Regions from separate parts of the Streptomyces sp. NPDC058619 genome, predicted to be linked through region 1. Evidence: riboswitches for the same ligand, from Rfam matches in the RefSeq annotation. Region 1 holds a riboswitch; the other holds the start of a gene.
The links. Region 1 has a riboswitch for cyclic di-AMP ahead of ACFWTC_RS18960 (peptidoglycan DD-metalloendopeptidase family protein). Riboswitches for the same ligand answer to the same signal wherever they lie in the genome.
Positions count from the first base shown of each region.

Region 2: linked by a shared signal. The riboswitch ahead of ACFWTC_RS33995 (M23 family metallopeptidase) and the one ahead of ACFWTC_RS18960 (peptidoglycan DD-metalloendopeptidase family protein) in region 1 are both predicted to bind cyclic di-AMP.

Region 1 is NZ_JBHXQN010000017.1:85,325-92,314, forward strand. It holds gene hpnH (adenosyl-hopene transferase HpnH) at 1-897, shown strand, start outside; gene ACFWTC_RS18950 (aspartate aminotransferase family protein) at 894-2,309, shown strand; gene ACFWTC_RS18955 (tyrosine-protein phosphatase) at 2,334-3,152, opposite strand; cyclic di-AMP (ydaO/yuaA leader) riboswitch at 3,465-3,640, shown strand; gene ACFWTC_RS18960 (peptidoglycan DD-metalloendopeptidase family protein) at 3,643-4,653, shown strand; gene ACFWTC_RS18965 (SGNH/GDSL hydrolase family protein) at 4,828-5,613, shown strand; gene ACFWTC_RS18970 (MBL fold metallo-hydrolase) at 5,830-6,990, shown strand, end outside.
Region 2 is NZ_JBHXQN010000066.1:3,835-10,824, forward strand. It holds gene ACFWTC_RS33985 (M16 family metallopeptidase) at 1-224, shown strand, start outside; gene ACFWTC_RS33990 (M16 family metallopeptidase) at 257-1,624, shown strand; cyclic di-AMP (ydaO/yuaA leader) riboswitch at 1,809-1,968, shown strand; gene ACFWTC_RS33995 (M23 family metallopeptidase) at 1,981-2,781, shown strand; gene ACFWTC_RS34000 (GntR family transcriptional regulator) at 2,955-3,632, shown strand; gene ACFWTC_RS34005 (HPr family phosphocarrier protein) at 3,965-4,246, opposite strand; gene ACFWTC_RS34010 (GNAT family N-acetyltransferase) at 4,430-6,990, shown strand, end outside.

The sequences.
Region 1 (6,990 bases):
GGGAAGATCCAGCACCCGGCGGGGGTGCTCAAGCAGCGCATGCCGGTCGCCCAGGCGGTCGGCGCCGTGCTGGAGTCGGGCGCGCCCATGGTGTCCATCGCGGGCGGCGAGCCCCTGATGCACCCGCAGATGCACGAGATCGTCCGTCAGCTGGTGGCGAAGCGGAAATACGTCTTCCTCTGCACCAACGCGCTGCTGCTGCGCAAGAAGATCGAGAAGTTCACGCCGTCCCCCTACTTCGCCTTCGCCGTGCACATCGACGGGCTGCGCGAGCGCCACGACGAGTCGGTGGCCAAGGAGGGCGTCTTCGACGAGGCGGTCGCGGCCATCAAGGAGGCGAAGCGGCGCGGCTTCCGGGTCACCACGAACTCGACCTTCTTCAACACGGACACCCCGCAGACGATCATCGAGGTGCTGAACTACCTCAACGACGACCTCCAGGTGGACGAGATGATGATCTCGCCCGCCTACGCCTACGAGAAGGCCCCCGACCAGGAGCACTTCCTGGGCGTCGAGCAGACCCGGGAACTCTTCAAGAAGGCCTTCTCCGGAGGCAACCGGCGCCGCTGGCGGCTCAACCATTCGCCGCTCTTCCTGGATTTCCTGGAAGGGAAGGCGGACTTCCCCTGCACCGCCTGGGCCATTCCGAATTACTCGCTCTTCGGCTGGCAGCGGCCCTGCTACCTGATGAGCGACGGCTACGTGCCCACGTACCGCGAGCTCATCAACGACACCGACTGGAGCAAGTACGGCCGCGGGAAGGACCCGCGCTGCGCGAACTGCATGGCGCACTGCGGCTACGAGCCCACGGCCGTCCTCGCCACCATGGGATCCCTCAAGGAGTCCCTGCGGGCGGCCCGGGAGACGATCGGTGGGAACCGGGACAAGTCGGCATGAGCGCCGGTCCGCGGGAGGAGGGCGGCCGGGGCGGGGGCTTCGACCTCGGCGCCCTGCTGGCCGAGCGCGGCGCGGAGCGGTACGAGCTGCACGCCCGGTACCTCAACCACCAGCTGCCCCGGATGCTGCACACCATCGGCTTCGACAAGGTCTACGAGCGGGCCGAGGGCGCCCACTTCTGGGACGCCGAGGGCAACGACTACCTCGACATGCTGGCGGGCTTCGGGGTGATGGGCCTGGGCCGCAACCACCCCGTGGTCCGCCGGGCGCTGCACGACGTGCTCGACGCCCAGCTCGCCGACCTGACCCGCTTCGACTGCCAGCCGCTGCCCGGGCTGCTGGCCGAGAAGCTCCTCTCGTACAGCCCCCACCTGGACCGGGTCTTCTTCGGCAACAGCGGCACCGAGGCGGTGGAGACCGCCCTGAAGTTCGCCCGGTACGCCACCGGGCGGCCCAGGGTCCTCTACTGCGACCACGCCTTCCACGGGCTGACCGCGGGCTCGCTCTCGGTGAACGGGGAGGACGGCTTCAGGGACGGCTTCGCGCCGCTGCTGCCCGACACGAAGATCGCGCTCGGTGACCTGGCGGCCCTGGAGCGGGAGCTGCGGCGCGGGGACGTGGCCGCCCTCGTGGTGGAGCCGATCCAGGGCAAGGGGGTCCTCGCCGCCCCGCCCGGATTCCTGCTCGCCGCGCAGGAGCTGCTGCACCGGCACAAGGCGCTGCTGATCGCCGACGAGGTGCAGACGGGCCTGGGACGGACCGGTGACTTCTACGCGTACCAGCACGAGCCGGGCGTGGAGCCGGACCTCGTGTGCGTCGCCAAGGCGCTGTCCGGCGGCTACGTGCCGGTCGGCGCGACCCTGGGCAAGGACTGGATCTTCAGACGCGTCTACTCGTCCATGGACCGGGTGCTCGTCCACTCCGCGAGCTTCGGTTCCAACGCGCAGGCGATGGCGGCCGGGCTGGCGGTGCTCTGCGTCATGGAGGACGAGGAGGTCGTCGCGAACGCGCGGGCCATGGGCGACCTGCTGCGCGGCCGGCTCGCGGCCCTCGTGGACGAGTACGAGCTGCTGCACGAGGTGCGGGGGCGCGGGCTGATGATCGGCATCGAGTTCGGCCGGCCGTCGTCGCTGGGGCTGCGCAGCCGGTGGACGATGCTCCAGGCGGCCCGCAAGGGGCTCTTCGCGCAGATGGTCGTGGTGCCGCTGCTGCAGAGGCACCGCATCCTCACCCAGGTGTCCGGCGACCACCTGGAAGTGATCAAACTCATCCCGCCGCTCGTCGTGGACGAGGCCGATGTCGACCGGTTCGTCGGCGCCTTCCGCGAGGTGATGGACGAGGCGCACGCCGGGTCCGGGCTGATGTGGGACTTCGGCCGGACGCTGGTGAAGCAGGCCGTCGGCAACCGCTGACCGCCGACGGCCCGTCGCGGCGGGTCAGTCCAGCAGTCCCGCCCGGAGCCGGGCGAGGGTCTCGGGCGCCAGCCCGAGGCCCTCGGCCAGGTAGGGCTCCACCCCGCCCCAGGTCTCGTCGATGGTGTCGAAGGCCGCCGTCAGGTACGCGGCGCGGGCGTCGAACAGCGGGGACAGCAGCTCCATCACCTCGGGGGAGCGGGCCTCGGGGGCGTCGCTGCCGCGGCGCACCCGGTAGCGCCGGTGCGGGGCGTTGGACTCCAGGTAGTCCGCCACGATCGCCTCGCGCTCGACGCCCAGGGCGAGCAGGGTGACGGCGACGGACAGGCCGGCCCGGTCCTTGCCGGCCGCACAGTGCATGAGCGCGGGGACGCTGTCCCCGGCGAGCGCGTGCAGGACCAGGCTGTGCTCGGCGGTGCGGTTCGCGATGATCGAGCGGTACGAGTGCGCCATCCTGGCCGCACCCCTCCCGTCGCCCAGGAGCCCGCGGAGCTGTTCCAGATCGCCGTCGCGGACCATCTTCCAGAACTCCCGGCCGTCGGCCGGATCCGAGAGCGGGATGTTGACGTTCCGCACGCCGGGAAGCTCCACGTCCGGCCCTTCCAGGGCGTGGTCGGCGTCGTTGCGGAAGTCGAAGACGGTGTGGAGCCCGAGCGAGTTGAGGAACTCTGTGTCGGTTTCTGTGGCATGTGCGAGATGTCCGCTTCGGAAGAGTCGTCCCGGCCTGACCCTCCGTCCGTCCGCCGTCGGCAGGCCGCCCACGTCGCGGAAGTTCCGCACTCCGGTCAGGTCCGGCTCCGGCTGCGACCGCCCGGGCGGGGTCGGGGGTATCTGCTGGGTCACGTGAACTCCTCCGCGTCGTCGTAGGGTGTCCGAATTACACTACTTGGCAACAACTTGCCGCATCCGGGGGCGAGATCGGGCGCCTGCCCGTGAGCCAGATCATACGGTGACCGTGAGTGCCTGATCGCGAAAGCCGAATGGCCCAGCCAGACCGGATGTTGGCGGTCCGGAATGGACGCAGGGTGACGGGAATTCCGTCGATCCCTCACCTCTGGGATTCCGTCAGGTAATTCGCGGCTTGTTCCTTGTGGCCGGACTCGATTACCTTCGCGATCGATCCGGGCGGACCGCCGAATCCTGCCGCCACCCGGAAAACCGCACCCGACTATTCACGCGCGGCAGGAGCGGGGGAACCAGGTAAGCCGCCGTCCCGAGTCTTCATATCGGGACGGCTTGGGGTGAAGCCGTACATGTGCCCATACGTGTGCGGCCGGACATCTCCAGTCCGAACCCGACAGCTCACCTCGCAGGCGACGGAGAGGAAACCGCCATGCCCGCAAAAGGTAAGCACCGCCGTCCCAAGTCCCTTTCCATCTCCCGCGGTTTCGCCGTCGCCGGCACCGGCGGAGCGGCCCTCGCGCTGCCGCTGATGGGCGCCGCCGGCGCCCAGGCGGCCGGAGCCCCGGCCGCCGCGCCGGCCACCGTGCCCGCCGTGGCCCCGCAGCTGCCGGTCGCGCTGCAGACCGCACCGGTCGCCGCCCCCGCCGCGGCCCCGGCCGCCGCGCCGACCGTGTACACGGTCGTGTCCGGCGACTACCTCTCCAAGATCGCCGCACAGCGCGACCTGTCCGGCGGCTGGGAGCAGTTGTACGCCGACAACCGCGAGGCCGTCGGCGCCGACCCCTCGCTGATCCACCCGGGCCTCAAGCTGACGCTCGGTGCGAAGGGCGCCTCCGCCCCGAGCGCCGCCGCGCCGGCTCCGGCCCCGGCTCCGGCGGAGAAGCCGGTCCAGAAGAAGCAGAAGCCGGCCGAGGCCCCGGTCTCCGGGAAGGCCTCCTCGGGGGACCAGGACGCCCCCGCCCGGAAGCCGCAGCCCAAGGCCCAGCAGAAGGCGCAGGGCGGCGAGACCTCCACCGGCGCGGCGGCCCCCTCCGGCGCCGGCTTCGTGGCCCCCGTCGGCGGCGGGGTCTCCACCCAGTACAGGGCGAGCGGCGCCATGTGGTCCTCGGGTTACCACACCGGAGTCGACTTCATCGCGAGCTCCGGCACCACCGTCAAGGCCGTCGGCGCGGGCACCGTCGTCTCCGCGGGCTGGGGCGGCTCGTACGGCAACGAGGTCGTCATCCGGCACGCGGACGGCAAGTACTCCCAGTACGGCCACCTCTCCTCGCTGTCCGTCTCGGCCGGCCAGAGCGTGACCGCCGGACAGCGCATCGGCCTCTCCGGTTCCACCGGCAACTCCTCCGGCCCGCACCTCCACTTCGAGATCCGCACGGGCCCGTCCTACGGCTCCGACATCAACCCGCTGGCCTACCTCCGCTCGAAGGGCGCCACCGTCTGACGGTGAGCGTCCGACGGCATCCGCCGCGGGAAGGGACACGCGTCAGGCCGGGACCCCGAGGGGTCCCGGCCTGACGCGTACTTATTCCTTATATCGCGCGTGGTACAGATCACGGTCCGTTAACCCCTGCTTACGTTGGCGTAGGTCGCCCGCAGGGGTGAAGGATGGTGCTTCGTGGCAGCGACGACGACGACACTCAAGACCATCGGCTCGTACGCGGCGATCGGGGACAGCTTCACCGAGGGTGTGGGGGACCCGGGACCGGGGGGATCGTTTCTCGGCTGGGCGGACCGGCTCGCCGTGCTCCTGGCCGATCGACGTGACGAGCACGACTTCCGATACGCGAACCTGGCCGTACGCGGCAGGCTCCTCGACCAGATCGTGGCCGAGCAGGTCCCGCGGGCCAAGGCGCTCGCGCCGGACCTCGTGACCTTCTGCGCGGGCGGCAACGACATCATCCGGCCCGGCAGCGACCCCGACGACGTGGCGGAGCGGTTCGAGGCCGCCGTGGCCGACCTCGCCGGATCCGTGGGCCAGGTCATGATCACCACCGGCTTCGACACCCGGGGCGTGCCGGTCCTGCGGCACCTCCGCGGCAAGGTGGCGACGTACAGCGCCCACGTGCGCTCCATCGCCGACCGGTACGACTGCCCGGTGCTCGACCTCTGGTCCCTCAGGTCCGTACAGGACCGGCGGGCCTGGGACGGCGACCGGCTGCACCTCTCGCCCGAGGGACATACGCGCGTGGCCCTGCGCGCCGCGCAGGTGCTGGGGATCCAGGTGCCGGCCGACCCCGACCAGCCGTGGCCGCCGCAGCGGCCGCGCGGCTCGGTGGACACCACCCGGGACAACATCCAGTGGGCCCGCGAGCACCTCGTCCCCTGGATCGGGCGCCGGCTGCGCGGGGAGTCCTCCGGGGACCACGTCGCGGCGAAGCGGCCGGACCTGCTGCCGCTGTAGGCGGTCGGCGGCGCGGCGGGGGCCGCGGGGCGGGGGCAGGGGGGCGGGGGCAGGGGGGCCGCGGGGGCCGCGGGAGCGTAGGGGAGAGGGGCGGGGGGCCGGGGCGCGTGCGACACGGGGATCACCCGGCCGGGAGTGGAATCCTTCGGGGCCCGTGTGCGTTGGGATGGGGGTAGACGTCCACGAACCGCGTGACCCATCCTCCCAGGAGGCGCTTTGACCGGCTCCCGTCCCCTGCGTCCACGGCTGCGCGCCCTGCGGCCCGAAGCCTTCGGCGCGGACCCGTCCGGCGCCCGGCTGGAGCGCATCCGCCGCTCGCCGAACTTCGCCGACGGCGTCTTCCAGAACCCGCTCGGCGCCCGGACCAGGCCGTCCGGGTCGATGCGGGAGTTCGCCAAGATCTACTTCCACAAGGAGCAGCGGCTGCGCCGCAACCCCGGCGCGCCGATCCCCGTGTACCCGACCACCCTCGCGGAGCTGGCCAAGCCGCCCGCGAGCGGCCTGCGCGTGACCTGGATGGGCCATTCCAGCGTGCTCGCCGAGATCGACGGCCGCCGGGTGCTGTTCGACCCGGTCTGGGGCGACCGGTGCTCCCCCTTCCCGTTCGCCGGGCCCAAGCGGCTGCACCCGGTACCGGTGCCGCTGGCCTCGCTGGGCGACGTGGACGTCGTGGTGATCTCGCACGACCACTACGACCACCTCGACCTCCCGACGATCAAGAGCCTGGCCGGTACGGACACGGTCTTCGCGGTTCCGCTGGGCGTCGGCGCGCACCTGGAGCGCTGGGGCGTCCCGGCCGACCGGCTGCGCGAACTCGACTGGAACGAGAGCGCGGAGGTCGCCGGGCTCACGCTCACGGCGACCCCGGCCCGGCACTTCTGCGGGCGCGGCCTGCGCAACCAGCAGCACACCCTGTGGGCCTCCTGGGTGGTCGCGGGCGACGACCACCGGATCTACCACAGCGGTGACACCGGGTACTTCCCCGGCTTCCGGGAGATCGGCGCCGCGCACGGGCCCTTCGACGCCACGATGATCCAGATCGGGGCCTACTCGGAGTACTGGCCGGACATCCACATGACACCCGAGGAGGGCATGCAGGCCCACCTCGACCTCCAGGGCGGCGTCCCGCACGGCACGATGCTGCCGATCCACTGGGGCACCTTCAACCTGGCCCCGCACCCGTGGGACGAGCCGGGCGAGGGCACCGTCGCCGCAGCGGCGAAGGCGGGAGCCGCCATCGCCCTCCCCATCCCGGGCGAGCCCTTCGAGCCCGGCGCGGCCGGCGCCCCCTCCGCACCCTGGTGGAGGCCGTTCGTCGTGCAGGGGCTGACGGCCGGTCCCGTCGACGGCCCGTCCTCCGTGCCTCCGTCGGAGGCG
Region 2 (6,990 bases), on a different contig from region 1:
CCGACGAACTGTGCCGCTTCGCGGTGCTGTTCGGTGACCCGCAGCTGGCGCTGACCGCCGTGCGGCGCGTCCTCGACGTCACCGCCGAGGAGGTCCAGGCCGTGGCCGCGGCCCGGCTGCGCCCGGACAACCGCGCGGTGCTCGTCTACGAGCCGCTCGCGGCGGACGCCGACGGGGCCGACGAGAACGACGAGTCCGACGAGAACGAGGGGGCGGAACAGTGAGCGACACCGCAGCCGACACCGCAGCCGTCACGATGACCTTCCACCCGCGCCCCGAGGCCGGCGAGCCGCAGCCGTGGGCCTTCCCGGCCCCCGAGCGCGGCCGGCTGTCCAACAGGCTGACGCTGCTGCGCTGCCACCGCCCGGGCCAGCAGGTGATCGCGGTCGAGGTCAACCTCGCCGCCCCGCTCGACGCGGAGCCCGGGGGCCTGGACGGCGTTGCGACGATCATGGCGCGCGCGCTGTCCGAGGGCACAGACAAGCACTCCGCCGAGGAGTTCTCGGCCGAACTGGAGCGTTGCGGGGCCACCCTCGACGCCCACGCGGACCACCCGGGCCTGCGGGTCTCCCTGGAGGTCCCCGCCTCGCGCCTGCACAAGGCGCTCGGCCTGCTCGCCGAGGCGCTGCGCGCGCCCGCGTTCGCCGACGCCGAGGTCGACCGCCTGGTGCGCAACCGGCTCGACGAGATCCCGCACGAGCTGGCCAACCCGCAGCGCCGCGCCGCCATGCAGCTCTCCAAGGAGCTCTTCCCGGCCTCCCTGCGGATGTCCCGCCCGCGCCAGGGCTCCGAGGAGACGGTGGCCCGGATCGACTCCGCGGCCGTACGCGCCTTCTACGAGGCCCACGTACGCCCCGCCACGGCCACCGCGGTCGTCGTCGGCGACCTGACCGGGATCGACCTGGACGCCGTCCTGGCCGACACCCTGGGCACCTGGACGGGCAACTCCGCCGAGCCCCGGCCCGTGCCGCCGGTGACCGCCGACGACACCGGCCGCGTCGTCATCGTGGACCGGCCCGGCGCGGTCCAGACGCAGCTGCTGATCGGCCGCATCGGACCGGACCGGCACGACCGCGTCTGGGCGCCACAGGTGCTCGGCACGTACTGCCTGGGCGGCACCCTGACCTCCCGCCTGGACAAGGTGCTGCGCGAGGAGAAGGGGTACACGTACGGCGTGCGCGCCTTCGGCCAGGTACTGCGGTCCACCGCCGACGGCAAGGGCGCCTCGATGCTGGCCATCAGCGGCTCGGTGGACACGCCGCACACCGGCCCGGCGCTCGAGGACCTCTGGAAGGTGCTGCGCACCCTCGCGGAGGGCGGGCTGACCGACGCAGAACGGGACGTCGCGGTGCAGAACTTGGTGGGCGTGGCGCCGCTGAAGTTCGAGACGGCCGCCTCGGTGGCCGGCACCCTGGCGGACCAGGTGGAACAGGAGCTGCCGGACGACTACCAGGCGCAGTTGTACGCCCGGCTCGCCGAGACCGGCACGGTGGAGGCCACTTCGGCCGTCGTGAACGCCTTCCCGGCGAACCGGCTGGTCACGGTGCTGGTGGGCGACGCGTCGCAGATCGAGGGGCCGGTTCGGGCGCTCGGGATCGGTGACGTCAGCGTCGTCACCAACTGACGCCCGTCGCAAGGGGCTCTGGCGGCTTGTCTGCCAGGGCCCCTTTTGTCCATTTAGTGGTGAGATTGCGTGTATGCGGTGTGGCGTACGCAACAAAAGAGCTCGTCTGTTTGGCGATCGGCTGATGATCCGCCTAGCGTCAGCCGTGCTGTTCGTCAGTTGTGCCCGCCGCACCCGCGGCACCGGACAGCAATCGCCGAGTCCCCGTCAGGCGCGAGCCTGGGGAGCCGGGGACCCACATCAGTCCCTGGGGTGAATCGGGCCGCCTCGCAAGAGGAAGCCCGTAGGAGACCTTCCTGCTCCGAACCCGTCAGCTAACCCGGTAGGCGAGAGGGAAGGAAAGGATCAACCTCTTCATGGCGTTTGGCAGTCGTACCGCCGCCTCCGGCAAGCACCGCGGTTCCAGCCGTCTGAGCCGCAAGACCGCCGGCTACGCCGGTATAGCCGCCCTCGCCACCACGGGCGTCGTCGGTTCCCTCGCTGCCCCGGCCTTCGCCGCGGACAACAACACCGGGCACTCCGTCCCCGACGCCGGGTACGACGCGGTCGTCGTCGGCGGCGAGCTCGCGGGTGACATCCAGGACCAGGCCGAGTCGCAGCAGCGCGCCGCCGAGCGCGCGGCCGCCCAGGCCCAGGCCGAGGCCGACGCCAAGCAGCGTGCCGCCGAGGCCAAGCGCCTCGCCGAGGCCAAGGTGAAGGCGGAGCGGGACGCGGCCGAGCGCGCGGCCCGCGAGGAGGAGCGCAAGCGCCTCAACACCTTCGTCGCGCCCGTCGGCGGCGGCATCAGCACCCACTACCACGCCGGTGGCGGCATGTGGTCCTCCGGCAGCCACACCGGCATCGACTTCCGCGCGTCCTCCGGCACCTCGGTCCACGCCGTGGGCGCGGGCACCGTCGTCGAGGCCGGCTGGGGCGGCGCGTACGGCAACAACGTCATCATCAAGCACAACGACGGCACGTTCACCCAGTACGCGCACCTGTCCTCGCTGAGCGTCTCCGCCGGCCAGCAGGTCACCCCGGGCCAGCAGATCGGCCTGTCGGGCTCCACCGGCAACTCCAGTGGCCCGCACCTGCACTTCGAGGCCCGCACCGGCGCCGACTACGGCTCGGACATCGACCCGGTCTCGTACCTGCGCTCGCACGGCGTCAGCCTCTGACCCGTACGACCCCGCGCACGACCCGCGCTTCACCGAAGACCCCGGCTCGCACCACGAGCCGGGGTTTTTTGCGAATGTTTCGCTTTTCCGGCCGCTCTCGGAAATTATCGTGTGTTGCAATAGAGTCGCAGCACACTCTGGCACGGCAGTCGGAAATAGGCGGAGGTTCGGTCTTGCGTATTCCTGCGCACGCGGTATGCACGGCAATTCGCGACGACATCGTCTCCGGGGTCTTCGAGCCGGGCAGCAGACTCACCGAAGAGGTCCTCGCCCGCCGGTACGGGGTCTCGCGCGTCCCGGTCCGCGAGGCGCTGCGGACCCTGGAGTCCGAGGGGTTCGTGACCACGCGGCGGCACGCGGGCGCCTGCGTCGCCGAGCCGACGGAGCAGGAGGCCGCCGACCTCCTGGAGCTGCGGATGCTGCTGGAACCCCTCGCCGCCGCCCGGGCCGCGCGGCGGCGCACCGAAGCCCACCTGAAGGTGCTTCGCGGGCTGGTCAGGCTGGGCCAGGAACGGGCCAGGAGGGGGCAGGGGGAGGACCTGCGGTCCCTGGGCGGCTGGTTCCACGAGACGCTGGCCCAGGCCTCGGGCAGCCCGGGACTGATCGCGCTGCTCACGCAGATGCGGCACAAGGTCGCCTGGATGTACGTGGTGGAGGCCCCGGCCCGGCCCGTGGAGTCCTGGGCGGAGCACGGCGCCATCGTGGACGCGGTGGCCCGCGGGGACGCCGAGCGGGCGCGCGCCCTGACCGCGATGCACGCTGACCGCGCCTCGGCGGCGCACCGGCCGCGGCCGCGGGCCGTCGTGAGGACTTCGCAACCTGCCGTAAACATGTCGAGCGGCCGGCATTAACAGGCGCCGTATACAAAGAACGGGTATCCGCGCGCCGCTGCCGGAATTCCGGGCGGTGTCATTTCGGCGTGCGGTCGAATTCTTGCGGTGCGGCTGAATTCCTGGCCGGGCTGAATTCCGGCGAGCCGTATGTGTCGCGGCGGTCCGGCCGGCCCGGTGAAAGCCCGGCGTCCGGACCGTCCCCGCGGGCGGGCGGTGCCCCGGCCGTCCACGCGGGCCTGCGGCGTCCCGGGCCGCCGCCGCGGGCGTCCCGCGAGGGGAGCGCGGAAGCCGCGGTCCCCCAGGGGCGCGGGCCGCGGCTTCCGTGTACGGGTGTGGTCGAACCCGAGGGGTCAGACGGTCTCGGGGAGCTCGTCGAGGCCCTCGGCCACCAGCTTCGCGAGGCGGTCCAGCGCGGCGTCCGCACCGTCTGCCTCGGAGGCGAGGACGATCTCCTCGCCGCCCTGGGCGCCCAGGCCCAGGACCGCCAGCATGGAAGCGGCGTTGACGGGGTCGCCGCCGGCCTTCGCGATGGTCACCGGGACGCCGGAAGCGGTCGTCGCCCGGACGAAGATCGAGGCGGGACGAGCGTGCAGGCCCTCGGCCCAGCCGACGTTGACGCGGCGCTCTGCCATGGTGATGCCCTTCAGGTTCTTACGGTTGTCTAGACCAGTCTCTCACGACGCCCCGAATGCTCCGACCGACCTTGGGCCCCGATGTGCCGCCGTTCGACCCTCCCCACCTTGCACCGAATTGCCCCGGCCTGCCTACGCGCCGCGCGAGCGCTGCCGCGCCGGCACCCGCCGTAAGGTGGCCCCATGACCACCGAGTCGGACCCCGCGTACCCGGCCCACTGGGAGGCCGACGTCGTCCTGCGCGACGGCGGCACCGCCCGGATCAGGCCCATCACCACCGAGGACGCGGCGCGTCTGGTCAGCTTCTACGAACAGGTCTCGGACGAGTCGAAGTACTACCGCTTCTTCGCCCCCTACCCCCGGCTCTCCGACCGGGACGTGCACCGCTTCACGCACCACGACTACGTGGACCGGGTCGGCCTCGCGGCGACCATCGGCGGGGAGTTCATCGGCACCGTCCGCTACGACCGCATCGGCGCCGACGGCCGGTCCGCCACCGGCCCCTCCGACGAGGCCGAGGTCGCCTTCCTCGTCCAGGACGCCCACCAGGGCCGCGGGGTCGCCTCCGCGCTCCTCGAACACATCGGCGCGGTCGCCCGCGAGCGCGGCATCCGGCGGTTCGCCGCCGAGGTGCTGCCCGCCAACAACAAGATGATCAAGGTGTTCACGGACGCCGGCTACGAGCAGAAGCGCAGCTTCGAGGACGGCTCCGTCCACCTCACCCTCGGCATCGAACCCACCGCCGAGTCCCTCGCCGTCCAGCGCGCCCGCGAACAGCGCGCCGAGGCCCGCTCCGTGCAGCGGCTGCTCACCCCCGGCTCGGTCGTGGTGGTCGGCGTCAGCCGCTCCGGCGCCGGCGTGGGCGCCGCGGCCCTGCGCAACCTGCGCGACAGCGGCTTCCACGGCCACCTCTACGCGGTCAACGAGGCCGTCACGCGCGACCTCATCGACGGCGTACGGGCCTACCGCACGGTCGGCGCCATCGGAGCCCCCGTCGACCTCGCCGTCATCGCGGTCCCCGCCGACCGCGTCCCCGAGGCCGTGGCCGCCTGCGGCGACCACGGGGTGCAGGGGCTCGTCGTCCTGTCCGCCGGGTACGGGGAGAGCGGCCCGGCCGGCCTCGCCCGCCAGCGCGAACTCGTCCGCCAGGTCCGCTCGTACGGCATGCGCCTCATCGGGCCGAACGCCTTCGGCGTGATCAACACGGCGCCGGAGGTGGAGCTCAACGCCTCCCTGACTCCCGCGCCGATGCCGATGCGCGGCCGGATCGGCCTGTTCACGCAGTCCGGGGCCATCGGCATCGCCCTGCTCTCCGCCCTGCTGCGGCGCGGCGAGGGGCTGTCGTCCTTCGTCTCCGCGGGCAACCGGGCCGACGTCTCGGGCAACGACATCCTCCAGTACTGGTACGAGGACGACACCACCGACGTCGCCCTGCTCTACCTCGAAACCCTGGGCAACCCGCGCAAGTTCACCCGCCTCGCCCGCCGGACCGCGGCCGAGAAGCCCGTGGTCGTCGTCCGGGGCGGCCGCCACACCCCGGCCGGCCACGTCGTGCCGGGCACCCGGCTGCCGGACGCCACCGTCTCCGCCCTGCTGCGGCAGGCCGGCGTGATCCGCGTCGACACCGTCACCGAGCTCGTCGACGTCGGCCTGCTGCTGGCCGCCCAGCCGCTGCCCGCCGGCCCCCGCATCGCGATCCTCGGCAACTCCGAGTCCCTCGGGGTCCTGACCTACGACGCCTGCCTCGCGCAGGGCCTGCGCCCGCTGCCGCCGCTCGACCTGACCACCGCCGCCTCCCCGGCGGACTTCCGTACGGCCCTGGCCGCCGCGCTGGCCTCCGACGACTGCGACGCCGTGATCGTCACCGCCATCCCCTGGGTGAGCGAGCAGGCCCCGGCCGACGACCTGGCCGGCGCCCTGCGCGCCGCCGTCGCCGAGGTGCCGGGCAAGCCGGTGGCCGTGGTCCACGTGGAGCTCGGCGAGCTCGTCGAGGCGCTGTCCGCCGTACGGGGGGCCCCGCGCGCCTCCGCCCCGACGCTGCCCCGGGAGGAGCCCGCCGCCGCCCCGTTCCGGCCCCCGGCCGGGCCCGCCCGCGGCGGGGAGCCCCCCGCCGGGACCCGGATCCCCGCCTATCCCGCCGGCGAGCGGGCCGTCAAGGCGGTCGCGGAGGCGGTCCGCTACGGCCAGTGGCGCCGGGGCCTCGCCGAATCCGGTTCGGTCCCGGGGTACGAGGACATCGACGAGGCCGGCGCCGCCGACCAGCTGGCCGGACTGCTGGCCAACGCCGCCGCCGGGACCGTGCTGACCCTCGGCGAGTGGGAAGCCCGCGAGCTGCTCGGCCGGTACGGCATCCGCCTCCTGACCACCCTGCCCGCGCCGAGCGCCGACGCGGCGGTCCGGGCCGCCGCGATCCTGGGCTACCCGGTGGCCCTGAAGACGACCGCCCCCCACCTGCGCCACCGGGCGGACCTGGGCGGCGTACGGCTCGACCTCACCGGCGAGGCCGAGCTGAGGCGGTCGTACGAGGAACTCAGCCAGGCGCTCGGCAAGCCGGCGGAGCTCCAGCCCGTGGTCCAGGCGATGGTCCCGCGCGGCGTCGACACCGTCGTACGGTCCGTCATCGACCCGGGGGCCGGCGCCGTCCTCTCCTTCGGGCTCGCGGGCGTCCCCTCCGAGCTGCTCGGCGACACCGCCCACCGCCTGGTCCCCGCCACCGACCGGGACGTGGCCGCGCTGATCCGCTC